Regions from separate parts of the Arthrobacter sp. P1_B4 genome, predicted to be linked through region 2. Evidence: predicted binding sites of a transcription regulator. Region 2 holds the regulator's gene; each other region holds the start of a gene.
What was found. The regulator LexA, encoded in region 2, represses DNA repair genes until DNA is damaged. The targets are predictions, from matches to a motif close to TCGAACANNTGTTCGA.

Region 1 (7,144 bases), on a different contig from region 2:
GACGCAACGCCGCGCCCGCGGGCTGCATTCGCGGTGCGCATCGACTTGATCTCGGCGTCGCCGGGAGCCAGGTGTTTCAGCGCCGCGCAGCCCAGGAGCCGTGAGTCCTGCCGGGCGGTCCAGAAGCTGATGCCGGATCCGGCCAGCGCGGCGGGATCAAGGGCGTGGACGCTTTCCGGCGGGGAGGTCGCGTACATGTCGGCGAGGTGTTCGTCAAGGAGCTGCAGGACGTCCTCGCGCTCCGGGGTGTCGCGCCCAATCCGGACCGTGCCGCCCTCGGCGCCTGCCACCTAAGTCAGCGTGGCCGGCGGGCGGCGTGTTCCCGCGCCAGCACCGCGTAGGAGTCATCCGGCGTGCCCGGGGTGAAGCTGCCGTATTTACGTTCGACGGCGGTCCGGATCAGGAAATCCGCGAGAGCCGGGTTCTTGGGCAGCAGCGAGCCGTGCAGGTAGCTCGCCACGATGTTGCGGTAGCGGGCTCCCTCCTGGCCATCCGTGCTGTTGTTGCCGGTGCCTTTGGCCGTCGTCCCGAGCGGTTCGACACCCGGTCCCAGAGTGGTCTGGCCGCTGTGGTTTTCGTAGCCGAGGATGCTGCCGAATTCGGGGGAGGAGACCGCGACGTTGCCGATCAGGCGCTCGTCGGTGCCGTGGGTTTCCACGTCCAGGATGCCGATGCCCGGAAGGACGGACCCGAGCCGGGTCTTGAAGAATTTTCCGAACAGCTGGTACAGCCCGCAGATCACGAGCATCGGGGTGCCGTCGTCGGCCATCTGCTTCAGGGTGGACTCGCGCGAGAGGAGGTCGTCCTGGATGACGAGCTGTCCGCTGTCCTGTCCGCCGCCACCGACGATCAGGTCCACGTCCGCAGGGAACGGGTCACCAACGTTGTACTCGAGCAGTTCCGGCGTGTAGCCGTGCCAGCGCAGGCGCTGCGCGAGGACCAGGGCGTTGCCCCAGTCGCCGTAAATGTTCATGTCCCGCGGGTAGAGCTGCAGGACCCGGATGGTTCCCTTGCTGGGAGCCGCGGAATCTTCGGGCGGAAGTTCGTGCCCAAAGGACAGCTCGTGCGGGGTTTCGGGGGAACCGGGGGTCATGAGACCACCTCCACTGTGGTGATTTTGGACAGCTCGCGGCGGATGGCCAGCATGGCCGTGTAGGTGCAGAAGATCCTCTTCGGCTTGCCTTCGCCGCCGCGGATGAAGGCTGCCAGTGCCGGCGCAATCTCCGTGTCGACGGCGCCGATCGCGACGTCGTCGTACTGCAGCCGCAGCGCCATGTCATACGCGCGCGAGCCCGTGAGCTGGTCCACGCCGCTGTCGCGGAGCGTGTCGAATTCGACGTCCCACAGCCAGGACATGTCCCGGCCGTCTGCGTAGCTGTCGTTGATCGCGATCATCGTGGCGTACCCGGCGGCGGGGAACGACTTGAGGCCGAGCCGGAAACCGCTGGGGTTCTTGACCAGGACCAGTTCCAGCGGCAGGCCATCGACCACGAGGCTTTCGCCGCGGCCGAACGCCGGCGCCACCTTGGACAGCGCCGTGAGCAGGCCGGCCTGGTCGGTCCCGGTGCCGCGGGCGCCGGAGACGCCGCGGGCCAGGGTCAGCGCGGCGGCGGCATTGAAGATGTTGTAGACGCCGCGCAGTTTCATCCCCGTGGTGACCGTCGCGCCGTCATACTCGAAATCGGCATCGTCGGCGCCCACGCGGCGCAACACGACGTCGGCGGCGGGCCGGGCGGGGGCGGCCGGCACCGGGCTGCCCGGGGCGGCGCGCATGTCGTCGTCGTTGGGGAAGGTGCTCAGCAGGGAATCGTCGAGGCCGAAGTAGAGCACCTCCGGCTCGTCCAGGGTCTGGGCGATCCGGGCGACGCGCGGGTCTTCCCGGTTCAGGACCACGGTCCCGGTGGTCTTGGACGCGATGTGCTGGAGCAGTTCGGCGGTCTTGTCGATCTCGCCGAACCGGTCCAGCTGGTCGCGGAGGACGTTGAGCAGGAGGCTGTACCGCGGCGGGACCTTGTTGACGAAGTGGACGGCATGCGCCTCATCCAGTTCCAGGACCGCGACGTCGGCATCGAGCCGGCCCCGCCAGTCGACCTCGCCCAGGAGGGCCGCGGCCACGCCCCGGGTGAAGTTGCTGCCGGTGCGGTTGGTGAAGACTTTCAATCCCTGGCTCTCGAGCAGTTCCACGACCATCTTTGTGGTGGTGGTCTTCCCGTTCGTGCCACTGACGACGGCGACCCCCAGCGGCAGCGTGGACAGCGTCCGCCGCATGAAATCGGGGTCGATTTTTTCGACCACAAGCCCGGGGAGGGCCGAGCCTCCGCCCCTGAGCCGGGAGACCCGGCGGACGAACTTGCCGAGCGGAACGCTGAAGTAAAGCATGCTCTGTAATATATCCCAGCAGCGGCATGGAACCCGGACGCCCGCGGCCGCTGCATGCGTCTTCCATGCGTACCGTGCCGCGCAGAGCATTATGCTGTGGGGATGACCACCCCCTCTATTTCCCTTGAATCCCGCGTGGGAACGGGGCTCCGGATCGGCGTCCTGGCGCTGCAGGGCGATTTCCGGGAGCATCTGCATGCCGTGGAAGCCGCCGGTGCCGCCGGCGTCGGGATCCGGCGTCCCGCCGAACTCGACGGCCTGGACGGGCTCATCATCCCCGGCGGCGAATCGACCACGATCGACAAGCTATCCCGGATCTTCGGGCTCCGGGGTCCGCTGCGCGAACGCATCCAGGCCGGCCTGCCCGTCTACGGCTCGTGCGCCGGGATGATCCTGCTGGCGGACGAGATCGCGGACCCGGCGAAGGACCTCGCCGGAAACCCGCAGCAGACGTTCGGCGGACTCGACATCACCGTGCGCCGCAACGCCTTCGGCCGGCAGCGCGAGTCCTTCGAGACGGACCTGGACTTCAGGGGGCTCGGGTTCAGCGACACCGGCTCCGGCGTGGCTCCCGTCCATGCCGTGTTCATCCGAGGCCCATGGGTGGAGCGCGTGGGTCCAGGGGTGGAGGTCCTGGCGCAGGCGGAACCCGCGGACCCGGAGCATGCCTCGCATGCCGCTGTACTGGACGGGACGGCTAGAATTGTTGCAGTGCGTTCCGGCAAGCTGCTGGCCACCTCCTTCCACCCGGAAGTGACGGGGGAGAAGCGCGTGCATGAACTGTTTATTCGAATGATCAGAGGAGAAGCGTAAAGCATGTCAGGCCACTCCAAATGGGCGACGACCAAGCATAAGAAGGCCATCCTTGACAGCCGCCGGGCCAAGTCGTTCGCCAAGCTGATCAAGAACATCGAAGTCGCCGCGCGCATGGGCGGCCCCGACCTCTCCGGCAACCCCAGCCTGGAACTGGCCGTCACCAAGGCGAAAAAGACGTCGGTGCCCGCTGACAATATCGACCGCGCCATCAAGCGCGGCGCCGGGCTCACCGGCGAGGTCGTCGATTACACCGAAATCATGTACGAGTGCCGCGGCCCGCAGGGTTCCGCGCTGCTGATCGAGTGCCTAACGGACAACAAGAACCGTGCCGCCTCCGAGGTCCGGCTCGCCATCTCCCGCAACGGCGGCACGATCGCCGATCCCGGCTCCGTCAGCTACCTCTTCTCCCGCAAGGGCGTCGTCTCGCTGCCGAAGAACGGCCTGACCGAGGACGACGTCCTGATGGCCGTGCTTGATGCCGGGGCCGAGGAAGTCAAGGACAACGGCGACAGCTTCGAGATCCACTCCGAGCCGACCGACCTCCAGGCCATTCGCGATGCCCTCACGGAAGCCGGAATTGAGTACGACACCGACGAGGCCGAGTTTGTGCCGTCCATGCAGGTGCCGCTGGACCTTGATGCCGCCAAGAAGTTCATGAAGCTGGTGGACGCCCTGGAAGAGCTCGACGACGTCCAGAACGTGTACAGCAACGCCGACCTCAGCGACGACGTGCAGGCCGCACTGGAAGCCGAGTGACCCGCTCACCCAAACGTGACTTTGGGGCCCGGTCTTGACGGCCCAACCGTGACGCTGCGCGTGTTGGGGGTTGACCCGGGCCTCACCCGTTGCGGGATCGGCGTTGTCGACGTCGAGCGGAACCGGCGGGCCACTTTGGTGGCCTTCGGCGTTGTGGGCACCTCTCCCGAGGAGAGCCTGGACCAGCGGCTGCTGGTCATCGCCACGTCCATCGACGAGTGGCTGGACCGCTACGAACCCCAGGTGCTCGCCGTGGAGCGGGTCTTTTCCCAGCTCAACGTCAGCACGGTCATGGGGGTGGCGCAGGCCTCCGGGGTGGTCATTGCGGCCGCCGCGCGCCGTGGCATCCCGGTGGCGCTGCACACCCCGTCCGAGGTCAAGGCAGCCGTGACGGGAAGCGGGACCTCGAACAAGGATGCGGTCACCAAGCTGGTGACCAAGATCCTCCGGCTGAACGCGCCTCCGCGCCCGGCCGACGCCGCCGACGCCCTTGCGTTGGCCATCACCCACGCTTGGCGGTCCGGCGGCGGCACTTCCACCAAGGATGCAGTGACGACTGGGCCGGGCAGCCAGTCCCTCACTCCGGCGCAGCGGGCGTGGGCGGACGCGGAGGCAAAAGCGCGCCGTGCGCGCTGAATGTCCGGCTGTGACGCAGCGGGGCTTGGTAGGGTATTCGTAGATATGTTCGGATAGTCGGCGTGCCCGGCTGTACGTTCTTTCATCACCCAGTTGTAGACGCCAGTTAGACCAGGAGCCCGGCCTTGATCAGTTTTCTTCGCGGAACCGTTGCGCATGTTGGCCTGTCCTCCGCCGTGATCGACCTCAACGGCGCCGGCATGAGCGTCAACGCCACACCCCAGACCCTCAGCGGCCTTCGGGTGGGTGAGGAGGGAAAGCTGTTCACGTCCCTGATCGTGCGGGAAGACTCGCTGACCCTGTTCGGCTTCGCCAGCGATGACGAACGCGAGGTGTTTGATGTGCTCCTCAGCGTCAGCGGCGTCGGTCCCCGCCTCGCCCTGGCGGTGCTGGCCGTCCACGAGCCCGAAGCCATCCGGGTGGCCGCCCACTCCGGCGACGGCAAGGCCTTCACGAAGGTCCCCGGCATCGGACCGAAGGTGGCTGGCCGGATCGTGCTCGAACTCGCCGGCAAGCTTGTGCCGCACGGCACCGCCGGCGCGCCTGTCGCGGCCGTGTCCGCGGAATCCGTCTGGAAGCCGCAGGTGGTGGCCGCGATGACCAGCCTGGGCTGGTCCGAAAAGGATGCCACGGCCAGCATCGACAAGTCCCTGGCCGATTCCCCGGACCTCGCGGCGAACGGCAATGTAGCGGAGATTCTCCGCGCGACGCTGCGCTGGCTGGGCCAGGACGGCGCCCGCGCCGGGAACCGGGTAGGCGCGCGTGGCTGAGCCGTCGATCGTCGCCGGGGGAGAGGAACCGGAGGAGCGGGTCATCGAAGCCGCCCTGCGGCCCAAGAACCTGCACGACTTCGTGGGCCAGCACCGGGTCCGCAAGCAGCTCTCCCTCGTGTTGGAGGCCTCGCGCATGCGTGGGCGCAGCGCGGACCACGTGCTGCTCTCGGGCCCTCCCGGCCTGGGCAAGACCACGCTGTCCATGATCATCGCCGCCGAAATGAACGTCCCGCTGCGGATCAGCAGCGGCCCGGCCATCCAGCACGCGGGCGACCTTGCGGCCATCCTGTCCTCGCTCTCGGAGGGCGAGGTCCTGTTCCTGGATGAAATCCACCGCATGTCCCGGCCGGCCGAGGAAATGCTGTACATGGCGATGGAAGATTTCCGCGTCGATATCGTCGTCGGCAAGGGCGCCGGCGCCACGGCCATTCCGCTGGAGCTGCCGCCCTTCACCCTGGTCGGCGCCACCACGCGGGCCGGCCTCCTTCCCGGCCCGCTGCGGGACCGGTTCGGTTTCACCGGCCACCTCGAGTTTTACTCCGTTGAGGAGCTGGAACTGGTCCTGCGCCGCTCCGCCGGCCTGCTGGACCTGAAGGTCAACTCCGCCGGGTTCAGCGAGATTGCCGGCCGGTCCCGGGGCACGCCACGCATCGCCAACCGGCTCCTGCGCCGCGTCCGGGACTGGGCGCTCGTGCATGGCATCGAGCAAATCGACTCGCGGGCGGCCTCCGCGGCCCTGGACATGTACGAGGTGGACAAGCGGGGCCTGGACCGGCTGGACCGTGCCGTTCTCGAGGCCCTCATCACCAAGTTCGGCGGCGGGCCGGTAGGCCTGTCCACGCTCGCGATCGCCGTCGGCGAGGAAACGGAGACCGTGGAAACGGTCGCCGAGCCCTATCTGGTGCGTGAAGGACTCCTGGGCCGGACGCCGCGCGGCAGGATAGCCCTGGCGCCGGCATGGACACACCTGGGCTTCGCCATTCCGGCCGGTGCCTTCGGCCAGGACCCGCTGGAACTGTTCCAGGCCGACGAGCTGGGCGAGAGCCCGATCGGCGGGTCCGGCGGGGATCCCGGCGAAGAAACCGATCCTCAGTGGATCCGAAACAGCCGCTAGCACCGTTCTTTCAGCTTTTCCCTTTAGACTGGTATGACGCTCGGCACGTCCGGGTTTTGTTTCCGTGGGCGGAGAGCAGGTAGCCGCCGGCGGTCTGGGGGACGGTCTCGCTGCCAGTTTGCTGCGCAGACCCCTGCCCGCGCCGTCAGGAACAAACGGACGTTGCTGAAAAACAGCTATGCAAGTAAAGAACGGAACTTTCCCCTTGGATCTAATGACAATTCTCCTGTTCGTGATGCTTGGCGTGTTCGTCTTCATGATGTTCCGCCGCAACAAGAAAACGCAGCAGCAGCAGGCGCAGCTCCAGTCGAAGTTCGGCCCCGGCGTCGAGGTCATGACGAGCTTCGGGTTGTTTGGCCGGATCATCGACATCGATGAGGCCGAGAACAAGGTCACGCTGGAGCTCTCCCCGGGGAACACCGCCACCGTGCACCGCCAGGCCGTCACCAAAATTGTGGAGCCGGTTGTCGCCGCCGAGGAGCCCACGGTCGTTCCCGACGACGCGTCCTCGCTGACCACCGAGAAGCTGGGTGCTGAGGGGACCGACGCCAGCGCCCCCGTCCACGATGCGCCGCGCACCGAAACGCCCGAGGAAACCCTGCGCCGCCTCAACGATGAAGGCAAAAAAGACAGCTAGTCTGCCTACCTGAGCTATCCCGCGAAGCAACGG
Region 2 (7,144 bases):
GCGGACTTTTCTGCTGGCGGAAGGAGATCCCGCCGCCAACCAGCAGGCCGGCCACGCCCATAAGCACCAGAGACCACATCTAGGCGGTCCCTTCCGGGGCTGGGGTCCGGTCCGGGGCTGCGGGGCGCAGGCCCTGGACCCAGTTGCGCAGCAGCCGGGCGCCGGCGTCGCCGGACTTCTCCGGGTGGAACTGGGTGGCACACAGCGGGCCGTTTTCCACGGCCGCGATGAACGGGGCACCGTGGTCGGACCAGGTCACCAGCGGCGCAGCCATCCGCGGCTGGATGACGTCGAAGTCCCACTTCTGGACACCGTAGGAGTGCACGAAGTAGAACCGCTCGTCCTCAACCCCGGCGAAGAGCCTGGACCCTTCGGGGACGGCGACGGTGTTCCAGCCCATATGGGGCACGACGTCGGCAGGCAATAGTTCCACTTTGCCGGGCCACTCCCCCATGCCCTCGGCTTCGGTGCCGTGTTCGACGCCGGCCTCGAACAGCACTTGGAGCCCGACGCAGATGGCCAGCACGGGGCGGCCTCCGGCGACACGGCGGCCGATCATCCGGATGGCGTCAACGGCCTTGAGTTCGCGCATGACGGTTTCGAAGGCGCCGACACCGGGGACGACGAGGCCGTCGGCATTGAGTACATCTTCAGCCTTGGAGCTGAGGATGACTTCGGCGCCGGCCCGCTCCAGCGCGCGGACGGCGGACCGGACATTCCCGGAGCCGTAGTCCAGCACCGTAACGGTGGGCTTTCCCTGCGGGGAGACCGGCTTGGTCGCGGCGGCGGGGTCGATGATGGCCCCGTCGCGGAGCAGCGGGCCGGTCACAAAGCACCCTTTGTCGACGGGATGCCCTCGACGCGGGGATCCGGCTCGACGGCTGCGCGCAGGGCACGGGCAAAGGCCTTGAACTGGGCCTCGACGATGTGATGGGGGTCGCGCCCGGCGGTGACGTTCATGTGCAGGCAGATCCCGGCGTGAAGGGTGATCGCCTCAAAAACGTGGCGGGTCAGGGAGCCCGTAAAGTGGCCACCGATCAGGTGGTATTCCTGGCCTGCCGGCTCGCCGGCGTGGACCAGGTAGGGACGGCCGGAGACGTCTACGACAGCTTGCGCGAGGGCCTCATCGAGGGGAACGGTCGCCTCGCCAAAACGGCGGATCCCGGCCTTGTTGCCCAGGGCGGTCCGCAGAACCTCGCCGAAAGTGATGGCCACGTCCTCGACAGTGTGGTGGACATCGATGTGGGTGTCGCCGGTGGCCTTGACGGTCATGTCGATCAGGGAGTGCTTGCTGAGGGCCGTCAGCATGTGGTCGTAGAACGGGACCGACGTGCTGATGTCTGAAACGCCGGTGCCGTCCAGGTTGATCTCGACCAGGACCGAGGACTCGCTGGTGGTCCGTTCCATGCGTGCGGTCCGGCCCTCGGCGGTGGTGGATCCGGTGGTGCTCATGTAGATGTGTCCTTTGGAAGAAGGCAGGGTGTTGGGCAATCTGGCGGGGACGATCGGGCTCCCCACCAAGTCTAGGCCTGCGGCTTTGCGGAGCCGGCCAGGATAAGTTCAAGTGCCTCCAGGAAGGCTGTGGTTTCTGTCTCAGTGCCCGCCGTGACGCGCAGGTGCCCCGGAATACCGACGTCGCGGATGAGGACACCGGCGTCCAGCATCCGCTGCCAAACCTCATGGGGGTTCTCGAGGCCGCCGAAGAACACGTAGTTGGAATCGGACGCGGCCGGGGTCAAGCCCAACCGCGTCAGTTCCGACACGATCCGGTCGCGCTGGCGCTTGATGTCCTCGACGTCCGCCATGAGCGCCTCCCGGTGGTGCAGGGCAGCCAGGGCCGCAGCCTGGGTGATGGCGGAAAGGTGGTACGGGAGACGGACCAGGCGCAGGGCGTCAGCGACCTCCGGTGCCGCGGCCATGTAGCCGAGCCGCGCACCCGCGAGGGCGAAGGCCTTGCTCATGGTGCGCGAGACGATGAGCCGCTCCCGGCCAGGCAGCAGGGCGAGGGCACTGGGCGTGCCGTCGTGGGCGAACTCGTGGTAGGCCTCGTCGACGATCACGATGGTCTGGCTGGCCTCGCCGGCGTCATAGACGGCCTCGACGACATCGAGCCCCAGACCGGTACCGGTGGGGTTGTTTGGGGAGCACAGGAAGACGATGTTGGGCTGAAGCTCGCGGACCTGCTGTGCCGCCGATTCCGCGCTGAGCCCATAGTCTGACGCGCGGGCCCCGACGATGTACTCCGTGTCCGTGCCGGAGGCCAGCAGCGGGTACATCGAATACGTGGGAGGGAACCCGAGGGCCGTCCGGCCGGGGCCGCCGAAGGCCTGGAGGATTTGCTGAAGGACTTCGTTGGAACCGTTCGCGGCCCAGATGTTCTCCGCGTCCAGCCCATGGCCAAGGTATTCGGCGAGGGCTTCGCGCAATTCGGTGAATTCGCGGTCCGGATAGCGGTTCAGCCCGGCAGCGGCGGCGCTCACGGCCTCGGTGATCGCTGCGCGGACATCGGCCGGGACCCCATGGGTGTTCTCGTTGACGTTGAGCAGGATGGGGACGTCCAGCTGCGGCGCGCCATACGGACGCAGGCCACGCAGATTGGCTCGGAGGGGCAGTCGGTTGAGGCGCTCAAGCTGGTCAGTCACGTGACCAGTTTAAGTGGTAGCGGGACGGGCGCTGAAACTGTGACGCCCGCGACGGCACCGGGGGGCGGTTACTTGGACGGGACGAACAGTTGTTGGCCCGGCATCACACGCGCGGCGTCCAGATTGTTCAGCTCCACGATGTCGGCCACGACGTCGCGGGGATCGCGCTCCGGAGCCACCGACCCGGCAATGGCCCAGAGGGACTCCCCCGGTTGGACTGTGACGGATACGGTCGGCGTCACCGAGAGCTGGTCTGCGGAATCTGCCGCTTTCGCGGGAGCGTTGAGGAATCCGCTGAACGACAGGATAAACGCCGCCAGCAGGATCAGCGGGACACCGAAGAAGACGAAGCGTCCGCGCCGGGTTAGCCGCAGCGGCGGCTGCTTGGTCCGGCCGCCGGAAACCGCGGCGGCGGCCCCTTGCGGCGCCTGCGGCGCCGCGGCGCCGCGGCGCCTGGCGTTGAGCGGGTACACGTTGCCGTGAAGGGAACCACCCTGGCCAATGCCGCCTTGGTCGAGGCTGCCGTGTCCGATGCTGCCGTGTCCGATGTTGCGGCGACCCACTGCACCACCTGGACCAACACCGCGGTGGCGGGTCGTGACGCCCTGAATGTTGGTGCCGTCAAACGCGCTTGAAACTGACATGAACTAAGCCCTCCTGGACCATAAGTTGCCGCCCGGCGTACTCACGTAGTCGCCGCCAACCGGCCGAACCTTCGAACATAGAACCGAACATCGCTTGCGAACCCAGATCGTCGGAATCGAACACATATTCGAATCTTGCTAGTTCTGTTTTAGCACTTACTAACGAACGATGTCGAGACTCGCTAGAACAAATGTTTGAAAAAGGTCTGCGGCTGGCCTACTTTTGAGGGACAGGACAACCACTTTCGGACTCCCACTTTCGAACTACCCGTGGGAATTCATTCGTAGTTGATCAGCAGGGTCTGACATTTCAGGCCGGAAGTTCCCGGTGACAGCAGCCACGGCAGCCGGGCGGAACGGAAAGGCGTTGGCGAACATGGCAGCACAAGCCACCGGCGGCAGGGCCACCCCACGGAGCCCGCAGCCCGCCCGGGCGCCCAAGAGCCTCACCGTCCGGCAAAAGAAAATCCTGGAGACCATCCAGCGGTCCGTCACGGACAAGGGCTATCCGCCGTCCATGCGAGAAATCGGCGACACCGTTGGTCTCGCCAGCCTCTCGAGCGTGACCCACCAGCTCTCCCAGCTCGAAAAGCTCGGCTATCTGCGGCGTGATCCGAAGCGCCCGCGGGCCATGGAAGTGCTCATGCCGCTGACCCTGGACGAGGGGACCACACCGATTTCCGGTGTCGAGAAGTCAAGCGGCCTGCGGGCCGTCGGCGGCCTGTCAGTGACTGAGCTGGCCAGCGCCACCGACACGGCAATGGTGCCGTTCGTCGGACGCATCGCCGCCGGCGGGCCGATCCTCGCGGACCAGGTGGTGGAGGACGTCATGCCGCTGCCCCGCCAGCTCGTGGGCCATGGCGAACTCTTCATGCTCAAAGTGGCCGGCGACTCGATGATCGACGCCGCCATCTGCGACGGCGACTGGGTGGTTGTCCGCCGCCAGGGCGATGCCGTGAACGGCGACATCGTTGCCGCCCTGCTGGACGACGAAGCCACGGTCAAGACCTTCCGCCAGCGGGACGGCCACACGTGGCTGTTGCCGCAAAACACCCAGTACGAGCCCATCCTGGGCGACCACGCCGTCATCATGGGCAAGGTCGTCTCGGTACTGCGCTCCCTCTAAACTGCGCTCCCCTTAGCCGTCACGGGCCATGCCGCCAGTTCGGAGCGGCCACCCCGCGGCGGATTTCCGGCGCAGGGTGGCGGCCCCGGTTTGGGACTTAGGCTTTCGCGGAGTCTTTCGCCAGGCGCTTCAGGGCTGCCATGGCTATCGATGAATCGGTGGTGGGCCAGAACGGCGGCAGCGCGGCGCGCAGGAAGCCGCCGTAACGCTCCGTGGAGAGCCGCGAATCCAGCACTGCCACCACGCCCTTATCCGAGGTCGAGCGGATCAGCCGTCCGGCGCCCTGCGCGAGGCGGATGGCGGCGTGCGTGGCCGAGACGGCCATGAAGCCATTGCCGCCGGCCTGGGCCACGGCCCGTGAACGTGCCGTCATCAGCGGGTCGTCCGGCCGCGGGAAGGGAATCCGGTCGATGACCACCAGCCGGCAGGACACGCCAGGGACGTCGACGCCCTGCCAGAGGGACATGGTGCCGAACAAACACGTGTCAGGTTCGTCGGCAAACTGCCGCACGAGCGCCGTCATGGTCGACTCCCCCTGGCACAGGATGCTGAGGCCCAGCCGGGGCCGCATGGCCTCGGCTGCTTCCTCTGCGGCGCGCCGCGAGGAGAACAGGCACAGGGCGCCTCCGCCGGAGGCGCGGATCAGCTTCTCGAGTTCGTCCAGAGCCTCGGGGGACGTTCCGCGGCCGGGTTTGGGCAGGTGCCGGGCGACGTAGAGTATGCCCTGCTTCGGGTAGTCGAACGGGGAGCCGACGTCGACGCCGGTCCAGCTCGGGGCGCCGTTGCCAACCAGGCCCAGGCCGCCGGCGGCGGGTTCGAAGGCGGCGCCGATGGCCAGTGTGGCCGAGGTCAGGATGACGGTGTGGTCTGCGAACAGGCCCTCGCGCAACCGCCCTGCGACGCTCAGCGGGGCAACATTGATCAACGCCGGCGCGCTCTCGTCCGGCTGCGAGTAGCCCTGCGCCGGATCGAAGCTGCTGTTGCGGGAGAACCACACGACTTCGCGGTTTTCGCGCGCGGCCAGGAGGCGTTCACAGAGCTCCAGGATGACCATGAGGCGCGAGCGGGCCAGCTGCCGTCCGCCGTCCGCCGACACGGAGCTGTCCCCCTTGGAATCGGACAGCGCGGCGCGGCATGCGTCGCGCAGCTGGTCGATGCAGTCCAGCTGCCCGCTGTTCAGGCCGTTGGGCATCAGCCCGCTGGGGACGCCGTCGATGGCGAGCTCCAGGTGGGCAGCGGCGTTGTTCAGTGCATCCACGGTGATGCCCGTGTGCTTCCGGGCCCCGGACGCGGCGGCGTGCACCATCGCCACGGAGAGCTGGCCCGAGACGGCGCCCGTGACGCGGTCCTGAAGTTCGTGTGCTTCATCCACCACGACGACGTCGTACTCGGGCAGCACCGCCAGGCCTTCGAAGGCACTGACGGCGAGCATGGCGTGGTTGGTGACCACGACGTCGGCATCGGCGGCGTTCTGCCGTGCCAGTTCGCTGAAGCATTCGGCCGCGAGCGGGCATTTCTGCGCGCCGAGGCACTCCATGGAGGTGACCGAGACCTGGCGCCAGGCCCGGTCCGTGACGCCCGGCATGAGCTCGTCGCGGTCCCCCGTGGTGGTCTCCTCGGCCCATTCGCGCAGGCGGACGACTTCCTTGCCCAGCTGGGAGGACGGCCCGCCAAGTGCGGCGGCGAAATGCGGCACGGACGTGTCCTCGCCAAGGGAAAACAACTGTCCCTCGGAAGGTTCTTCGGACGGGAAGCCGCCCTCGAGTTTGTGCCGGCAGACGTAGTTGGACCGGCCCTTGACCAGGGCGACCTTGACGGGCCTCTCCAGGGCGGGCGTGATGGTCTTGAGCAGCCTGGGCAGGTCCCGGCCCACAATCTGCGTCTGCAGCGCCAAGGTGGCGGTGGAGACCAGGGTGGGTTTGTTGCTGGTCAGCGAATGCGCGATCAGCGGAATCAGGTAGGCCAGCGACTTGCCGGTGCCGGTGCCGGCCTGGACCAGCAGGTGATCGCCGCTGTCTATCGCGCGCGCCACCTGCCGGGCCATTTCGTGCTGGCCATCGCGGCTCTGCCCGCCCATGCCGGACACGGCACGGTCGAGCAGCTTGACAACAAACTCCTCGCCGGCCGCGCCGGCAGCCGAACCGGCGCCGGTGTCAGTTTCGGCCGGCTCAGCATCAGCTGAATCGGCGTCAGCTGGTTCGGCGTCGGTCCTGGTCACCGCAGCCTCAGTCATTGCTGATGAAGGGATCCAGTTCGGCGGCGAGTCCTTCACGCACCATCACCACGGCACGGGTCCCGGTTTCCTCGTGGTCGAGGCTGAGGATCTCGGCGTCGCTCTCGTGGAGCTTGCTGATCAGATCCCCGCGGTTGTACGGGATGAGCAGTTCAAGCTTCACGCTGGGCCGCGGAATGCCGTCGCTGATGGCCTTGAGCAGTTCCGGAATGCCTTCGCCGGTGCGGGCCGAGACCACCACGTGGCGCGGCTCGCGCTGCTTGAGCCGTTCGACCACGAACGGGTCAGCGGCGTCGGCCTTGTTCAGGACAATGATTTCCGGAACCTTGCGCGCGTCGACTTCGCTGAAGACCGTCCGGACAGCGGCGATCTGGCCCTCCGGATCCGGGTGCGAGACGTCCACGACATGCAGGATCAGGTCAGAGTCGGCGACCTCTTCCAGCGTGGAGCGGAATGCCTCCACGAGCTGGGTGGGCAGGGACCGGACAAAGCCCACGGT
Region 3 (7,144 bases), on a different contig from region 2:
CGCGATTCCCGGGTGTGACTCGATACATCCCCGGGCCGGACTGATCAGCGGAACCGTTGGACGTCGGTTCGCGGGCCGGCTCTACTGCCAGCGGTGGGATTCCAGCGCGCGAAACAGGGGAGCGCCGCCGCTTTTCAGATGGTCAACGGGGCGGGACCCGCCGAGTTCCCGGCAGGGTGTAACCATCCAGACCGCGAAGTAGTTGTGCGGAACCTTCAGTTCTATGGCGCGCTGGAATAGTCCGACGACGGTCGGGTGGAGGTGGCCGCCGGCGACGAATTGGAATCCCGGGCAGAACGTGCCGTCGTCGATGAAGACGCGGACGAGCTGCTGCACTACAGGGTCGGGGTCGTCCATCAGTTCGGCGAGTCGGCGGCGGACCTGTTCCAGGGCGGGCAGCGTGAATTCTGCCCTGATCCCCGCCCAGGTCTGGTCATTGATCGGCTGACGGTTCAGTGTCACCGTTGCCTAGCCGCCATCGCTGATGTCGTCCAGAAGCCACTGGACGGAGCGTGGATTCCGGCGCAGCGTGAAGGTGTGCAGCGCTGAATTCGACCCCAGGCGGGCCTCGACACGCCAGTATTCGATACCGGCCGGGTTGGCGCCGCCAGCGGCGGCCGTGCATCGGGTGCCCCGCCCGGCGTCACCGCCGATCCAGTGCCGGGATTCGGTGGCCGGATCGACAAGCCAGATCCGTCCGTCGTGCCGGATGGCAAGGGGCTTGCCTGCCGGGTCGAGCCGGACTTGAAGGTCAAGGGTTCGTGTGGGGTTTTCGGTGCTGAGGGTCATGGGGTGGTCTTTCGTGGTGCGGTGCTGCGGGGTGTGGTGGCGTTAGGCGGCTTTGACGAGGGGGAGTTCGTCCCAATGGGTGGTGTAGCGGGGGGAGAGCATGTCCCGTTTCATGGTCCAGTCCGGGCCGCCCCGAATGCCGGCGTGGCCGAGGCCGATGGAGCCGCGCCCGTATCGGCGGGTCACATCTTCCAGGAGGGTTCCGATGTGGCGTTCCTCGTGCGGGTTCTGGAACAGGGCCAGCGGTGCCTGGTTGCCGGTGGGCCGCAGGTCGGTGACCATGATGCCCGCCCGGGCGTATTTGATGCCTTCCTGGATGTGGGGCAGGAGGGCGTGGGCGGCCCGGGTGAGTAGGACGGGATCGGCGGTGGGCATTGGCAGCGGCACGCACACCGAGGGGTAGGAGGTGTCGTTCGGGTTGAAGTGCGAGGTGCCGGCGAAGGCGGTGAGGACCTTGGCCTGGAGGCCGTGTTTGGCCAGCCGTGCTGAAGCCTGCTGGCCGTAGACGGACAGGACCTGCCGCATGCCGGCGGCGGTGGTGATGGGGGTGGCGAAGGAGCGCGAGAAGATGAGCTGGTCCCGGCCGATCCGTTCTTCTTCCATCGGGATGCACGGGGTCCCCTGCAGTTCCAGGACGGTGCGCATCACGACCACGGAGAAACGGTCCCGGATCATCACCGGGTCGGCCCGGGACAGGTCAAGGATGGACCGGAGCCCTAAAGCGTTGAGGCGTTTGGTCAGCCGCGTCGCGACGCCCCAGATTTCGATCACGGACAGCCGGCCCATCAGCGCTTCCCGGTCCCCGGCGGGCACGGAGTCCCAGTGGCAGACCCCGTCGAAGGCCGGGTTGTGCTTGGCCCATTTGTTGGCGAGTTTCGCCAGGGTCTTGGTTCCGGCGATCCCGACGCAGACCGGAACCCCGACGTTGCGCCGCACGGCTGCCTTCATGGTCTGGCCCAGGATCAGCAGGTCCTCCGGCGCGCCTTTGACGCCCAGGAAGGCCTCGTCGATGCTGTAAACCTCCAACCAAGCGCTGTAGCGGCCCAGCAGTTCCATCACCCGGGCACTGATGTCCCCGTAGAGCTCGTAGTTGCTCGAGAGGGCAACAAGTCCCCACTCCTTGGCCCGCGGGGCGAGTTTGAACCATGGTTCACCGAGGCCGATCCCGAGAGCCTTGGCTTCCGGGGACCGGGTGACGGCGCACCCGTCGTTGTTGGACAGGACGACGACGGGCCGGCCTTCGAGGGACGGGTCGAATGCCCGCTCGGCCGAGGCGTAGAAGCAGTTCACATCCACGTGCGCGATCTGCGGCATCCGCCGCATCGGGGAGGGCTTAGACATGGTGTGCCTCAAACATGGTGCAGGCAGCGGGTCGCGACGCCCCAGATGACCAGATCCGACATGGACGGAACCCGGATGTCCGGGTAGGACGGATTCTCCGCCTGCAGCACGACGCCGGCGGCCGTGATTCGCAGCCGCTTGATGGTCAATTCTCCGTCCAGGACGGCTATGACTACGGACCCGTCCTTGGGTTCCAGGGCCCGGTTGACGATCAGTTCATCCCCGTCGCTGATGCCGGCGCGTTCCATCGAGTCTCCGGAGACCCGCACGACGTACGTGCTGGTGATGTCCTTGATCAGATGCTCGTTCAGGTCAATCCGCCCATCAAAGTAGTCCTGGGCCGGCGAGGGGTACCCGGCCGCGACGGGGACCGGAGAGATCAGCACCGACAGCAACGACATGCCCGCATCTATCACGCGGGGACCGACAACAACGCCCACAACACACCCTTATTCGAATWTATGTTCGATACATTCAGTGTAGCCGGACGTACCGACAAAAGTTGGACTCTGCCCATATCCCTCGGCTGCGTAAGCAGCGCGGTTTCTCCTCAACATCGCAACAACTGACTGAAGGGGTGCTGCTTATGGGACGCTCGCCGCGTCGTTTGCGGAAGATGGGGCCTGCGGGCTTGGTTGAGCGTAGGCGCTGCTATCGGCGTTTGGGCAGCGAGTTCTTGGTGACAGTTGCTCCGTTAGAACAGCGGCCAGGGCACCGCCGGCATCTCACCGCTCGGAGCCGGAAACCGCCCTGCCAAGCGCAACCGTGCGCAGCGCGCGGCGAGCGATGCGATTTCTTCGGCGCTGAGCAAGTCCGCCAGGTTCCGGCCCAGCCCACCGTGCAGTCCTTCGCTGACACGATCGATGCCGTCGCGTTCCTCGGCGGTCAGCGCGTCTCCCAGCCATCCCCACAGCACCGTGCGCAGCTTGTGGTCACGGTGAAAGGTGAGCCCATGGTCCACGCCGTGCCGGTGTCCGTCCGTCATGGCAAGAATGTGGTCGCCTTTGCGGTCGGCGTTGTTGACGACCATGTCGAACACCGCCATGCGTCTGAGCGCTGGCGAGTCTTCGTGAACGAGGGCGACCATCCGTCCGTTCTCATCCCGTCCCTCGAGAACATGTTTCCAGCCCGTCTCCGGCACCTGGTCCGTCGCGACCAGGTTCACGGCGCATCGGGCGGGGTCTTGCTCCTGCCAGAGCTGCACCATTCCTTCGCCCAAAGGACCATCGCGCAGCCAGGTGTGCGGCACGACGTCCCAGCCTAAGACCTGCGAGACCAGGTAGGCGGCCACCTCCCGGTGAGCCAGGGTGCCGTGGGGAAAATCCCACAGCGGACTTTCGCCTGCTATCGGCTTATAGACGACCACCACGTCGCCGATGCTGCCCAGAAATGTAGCGTTTGAAGCCGTCGTGATGCGGCCGGTGAGCGTCAGCTCGGCGGCCACTAGGTCCGGCGCTGGCATCAGACCTCGGGAAGGGTGCAGATGTGCCCGTCGGCGTCTATGGGGTAACCGCAGAGCGGGCACGTCGGACGCCCGGCGCCCACGATCTCACGGGTGCGCTTGGCGAATGCGCGGGCGGTGCCGACCGGCATTCGCACCAGCAGCATTTCGGACTCGTTAGCGCCGCCCTCATCAAGCGGTTCGTCGTTGTCATCAGCATCGACATCGGCGATGGGGTAGGCCTCTATTACGACCTGGGCCGTGGTTGGGTCCCAACCTAAGCTCATGGCGCCGGTGCGAAACTGCTCCTGAACGGCCTCGAGCTGGTCATTGTCGACAAGTTCAATGGGAGTGCTCGTGGGAACGCTGAAGGGGTTGCCCTCGACGGTGATGAGCTGGTCGAGAATTTCGTCGATCTTCTCCGCGAGCAGAGCCGACTGCTGCTTCTCCAGGGCAATACTCACGATCTGCGTCCCTGCGCGCACCTGCAGGTAGAACGTGCGCGCCCCTGGAAGGCCAATGGTGCCGACGACGATTCGATCAGGCCAGGCAAACTCGTGAACACGTGTAGGCATGTCAGTATTTTAGGCACATGAGGTTCATGGCGCCTTTTGCCCTGCACCGCCGCCCACCGGCGCATCGCCAGAGTGGATGCCGTTCGACAGCCACGACAGGTCACCCGCGTCGGTGTTGGTCGCGTAGACGCTCGGCCGACTAGCGCCGTAGCGCACGATCGATACGGAGGCGGGGCCCACGTTAATACGCTGGAACAGGTCAAGGTGCATGCCGAGCGCGTCGGCGAGGATTGACTTGATGATGTCACCGTGACTCACCGCCACCCACACGGCCCGTGGCCCGTACTCGGCTTCGAAGGCTGCATCGTGGCGTCGAATCGCTGCCACCGACCGAGCCTGCATCGCGGCCATGGATTCACCGCCGGGAAAGACGACGGCGGACGGTTGCGACTGCACAACCGGCCACAAATCCTCGGTCGCGAGATCACTGAGGGTGCGGCCCTGCCACTGGCCGTAATCGCACTCGGTGAGATCGAGATCGACCGGCGCGTACGGCGTGCCAGCCTGGCGATCGAGGATGAGCTGGGCGGTCTGCTGACAACGCTCAAGAGGGCTCGACACCACCCCGACTACGGGCACGGCCGCGAGCCGGTCTCCGGTCAGAGCCGCCTGGTCGCGCCCGATCTGATCCAGGCTGACGCCGACGGCCCGACCGGCCAGCAGTCCAGTGGCATTGGCTGTGGTGCGGCCGTGCCGCACGAGAATAACTGTCGCCATCCACCCAGCCTAACCACTCGATCGACGGCGGTGTGCACCGTACCGGGTCGCGCGCCGAACAGGCAGATAAAGCCCTGGCGGAACTCTTCAGGCGCGCCGACGCGCTCAAAGCCGCCCAGACGGAGCGCAGGCGCCCTCCCTGCGGTTGCTGATTTGAGCCGAATTGGGATGGGTTTCTTCACTGGATACCGTCAAGCATCGCAGTCAGATGGTTCGCGGTTGCTCACTTCAACCGCATGGAACCGTTGATCGGGGTGCTCCGGCATTCTGATTCCGGTAATAGCGCCGTCGATGTCATCAGCTGATGGCTGGTCCGATCCGCCGTCAGGCTTGCAGAGGAATCCCTGGGTGAACAGTGCGTCGGTGTTCACCCTGCGGATCTTGACCTCGTCGATGGTGATGCCTGTGCGATCACCCATTGAGAGCCCCCTTCAAGCTGTGTAGGCGCAGTAATCCACGGAGACCTTGGCCCCGCTCGCGACCGAGGTGAGCTGCCTGGCTAGACCTAGATCAGGATTCTGTTCACGGGCGGCATTTTCTCAAGAAGTTATGGGCCAAGGCAACACAGTGGACACCGGCCTGAGGCCAGATCCTCCGCGGTTTCCCTGGCTCTGGCCGGCCCCTGCAGTGATCGTCATCGTCGGCACGGTCATAACAGGCGTGATCAGCTACCCGTCGATGCCCGACGCGCTCGCGGTCCACCAGGGCGCGAACGGCGCGCCCAACCGGCTGGCAGCCAAGTCGGTGGACTCCGCGTTCTCTCAGGTGTTCGTGCAACCCGGTGTGACCGGGTTGCTAGTGGGTCTCGCGGCGGCCACCTTCCACAGCCGGCCCGACGTCGACCCGGCGCGCCCGCTGGCCTCGGCGCGCTGGTACCGGCAGTACATGTCACTGGGCGTCAAAGCATGTCACTGGGCGTCAAAGCGCTCGTCGGGCTGGTCGCGATGATCGACGTGGGGATGCTGGGCTCGTCGCAGTTGATGTGGACCGGGACGGTCACGCCGTGGGCAGTGGGCGGGACTGGTGGTCCCGCTCCCGATCCCGGCCGCCGTCGTGGTTGGAGTCGTGGTCCTGGCCAGGAACAACCGCGAGCGCGATGAGGGTGAGAAGGACACAGTGCTGACCCACCGGGACGACGACAAGTACTGGCGCGGTGGCCTGGTCTACATCAACCTCGAAGACCACTCGCTGATGGTTCCGCGACGGTTCGGACTGGGGTGGACGCTCAACTTCGGCAATCCAAGGTCAGCGATGCTTCTGGACGGCGCCGCGGGCGCCCCAGCGTCCGGCGAGTGACCTCCGAGGACTAAGGGTCGGCCTGTCAGCGGATTACCCGATAGCGCACGTGCGTGACGAGGCTGGAACCGCTCACGTCCGTCGGCTCAAGCTTGAGGTCCGTCACGCCGTCCAGCAGCCGCTCACCCGCTCCCAAAACTATGGGCGCAATGTGGAGCCGCAGCTCGTCGATCAGCCCCGCCGAAAGGAACTGTCGGGCGGTCTGCGCTCCTCCGGCTATGGCCACGTCCTTGCCGCCAGCGGCCTTCCGCGCCTGGGCCAAAGCCGACTCGATCCCATCGGCCACGAAGTTGAACGTTGTGCCGCCCTCCATCTCCAAGGGCTCGCGGGGGTGATGGGTGAGAACGAACACAGGTGCGTGATACGGCGGTTCCTCACCCCACCATCCCCGCCACTGCTCATCCCATGCCCCTGGACCGGCGTACATGTTCCGGCCCATGATGTAGGCGCCGGCGGCGAGGATGCCTTCGAGCTCGGCTGCGTTGGACTCGGCTTCTTCGAACATCCACCTGTGGAGGAGTTCTCCACCCCGGCCCAGGGGTTCCGTCATGCTTTGGTTTGGGCCCGCAACGAATCCGTCAAGGGAAATAGTCAGATCGCATGTGACTCTGCTCATGCGCCCATCATGCCAGCACTCGGCGGGGCCCTGACATATCAAGGCGCAGGCGTGCTAGCGGATTTGGAGTTGGCGGGTCAGCCGATCCGCTCGGCCAGGGACACGATAATCCCCTCCGGACCGCGCACATAGGCCATGCGCCAGATGTGCTCGTACTGGCCGATGTTGCCGACCAGCCCGTAGCCGTCCGCGGCCAGCTGGTCGACGACCGTCTGGAGGTCGTCGACCTCGAAGGCGACGTTGCGCAGCCCCAACTCATTGGCCATCGCCGCGGGCGATCCAGGCTGGTGGTCGGGCCGGACAAAGCTCGAAAGCTCCAGCCGGGTACCTCCGTCGGGCGGCCGCAGCATGACGATCTCCGTACGGGCG

Region 1: the regulator LexA is predicted to act here: its motif matches at 4,625-4,640, upstream of ruvA (Holliday junction branch migration protein RuvA).
Region 3: the regulator LexA is predicted to act here: its motif matches at 2,584-2,599, upstream of AC1D1W_RS18975 (LexA family protein).

What each region holds. Positions count from the first base shown of each region.
Region 1 is NZ_JBFTZW010000024.1:4,611-11,754, forward strand. It holds gene AC1D1W_RS10630 (GNAT family N-acetyltransferase) at 1-290, opposite strand, end outside; gene AC1D1W_RS10635 (type 1 glutamine amidotransferase) at 296-1,093, opposite strand; gene AC1D1W_RS10640 (MurT ligase domain-containing protein) at 1,090-2,379, opposite strand; gene pdxT (pyridoxal 5'-phosphate synthase glutaminase subunit PdxT) at 2,482-3,192, shown strand; gene AC1D1W_RS10650 (YebC/PmpR family DNA-binding transcriptional regulator) at 3,196-3,951, shown strand; gene ruvC (crossover junction endodeoxyribonuclease RuvC) at 4,000-4,587, shown strand; gene ruvA (Holliday junction branch migration protein RuvA) at 4,713-5,357, shown strand; gene ruvB (Holliday junction branch migration DNA helicase RuvB) at 5,350-6,474, shown strand; gene yajC (preprotein translocase subunit YajC) at 6,689-7,111, shown strand.
Region 2 is NZ_JBFTZW010000014.1:49,990-57,133, forward strand. It holds gene AC1D1W_RS08375 (hypothetical protein) at 1-79, opposite strand, end outside; gene hisH (imidazole glycerol phosphate synthase subunit HisH) at 80-829, opposite strand; gene hisB (imidazoleglycerol-phosphate dehydratase HisB) at 826-1,452, opposite strand; gene AC1D1W_RS08390 (histidinol-phosphate transaminase) at 1,524-2,642, opposite strand; gene AC1D1W_RS08395 (LysM peptidoglycan-binding domain-containing protein) at 2,711-3,286, opposite strand; gene lexA (transcriptional repressor LexA) at 3,663-4,412, shown strand; gene AC1D1W_RS08405 (ATP-dependent DNA helicase) at 4,510-6,645, opposite strand; gene hflX (GTPase HflX) at 6,638-7,144, opposite strand, start outside.
Region 3 is NZ_JBFTZW010000116.1:20-7,163, reverse strand. It holds gene AC1D1W_RS18990 (hypothetical protein) at 82-462, opposite strand; gene AC1D1W_RS18985 (hypothetical protein) at 469-789, opposite strand; gene AC1D1W_RS18980 (Y-family DNA polymerase) at 832-2,130, opposite strand; gene AC1D1W_RS18975 (LexA family protein) at 2,139-2,570, opposite strand; gene AC1D1W_RS18970 (SCO1664 family protein) at 2,825-3,592, opposite strand; gene AC1D1W_RS18965 (DUF3090 domain-containing protein) at 3,592-4,146, opposite strand; gene AC1D1W_RS18960 (MSMEG_4193 family putative phosphomutase) at 4,171-4,863, opposite strand; gene AC1D1W_RS18955 (hypothetical protein) at 5,055-5,282, opposite strand; gene AC1D1W_RS18950 (DUF1648 domain-containing protein) at 5,491-5,811, shown strand; gene AC1D1W_RS18945 (DUF5808 domain-containing protein) at 5,887-6,159, shown strand; gene AC1D1W_RS18940 (dihydrofolate reductase family protein) at 6,185-6,775, opposite strand; partial or broken gene AC1D1W_RS18935 (VOC family protein) at 6,853-7,144, opposite strand, start outside.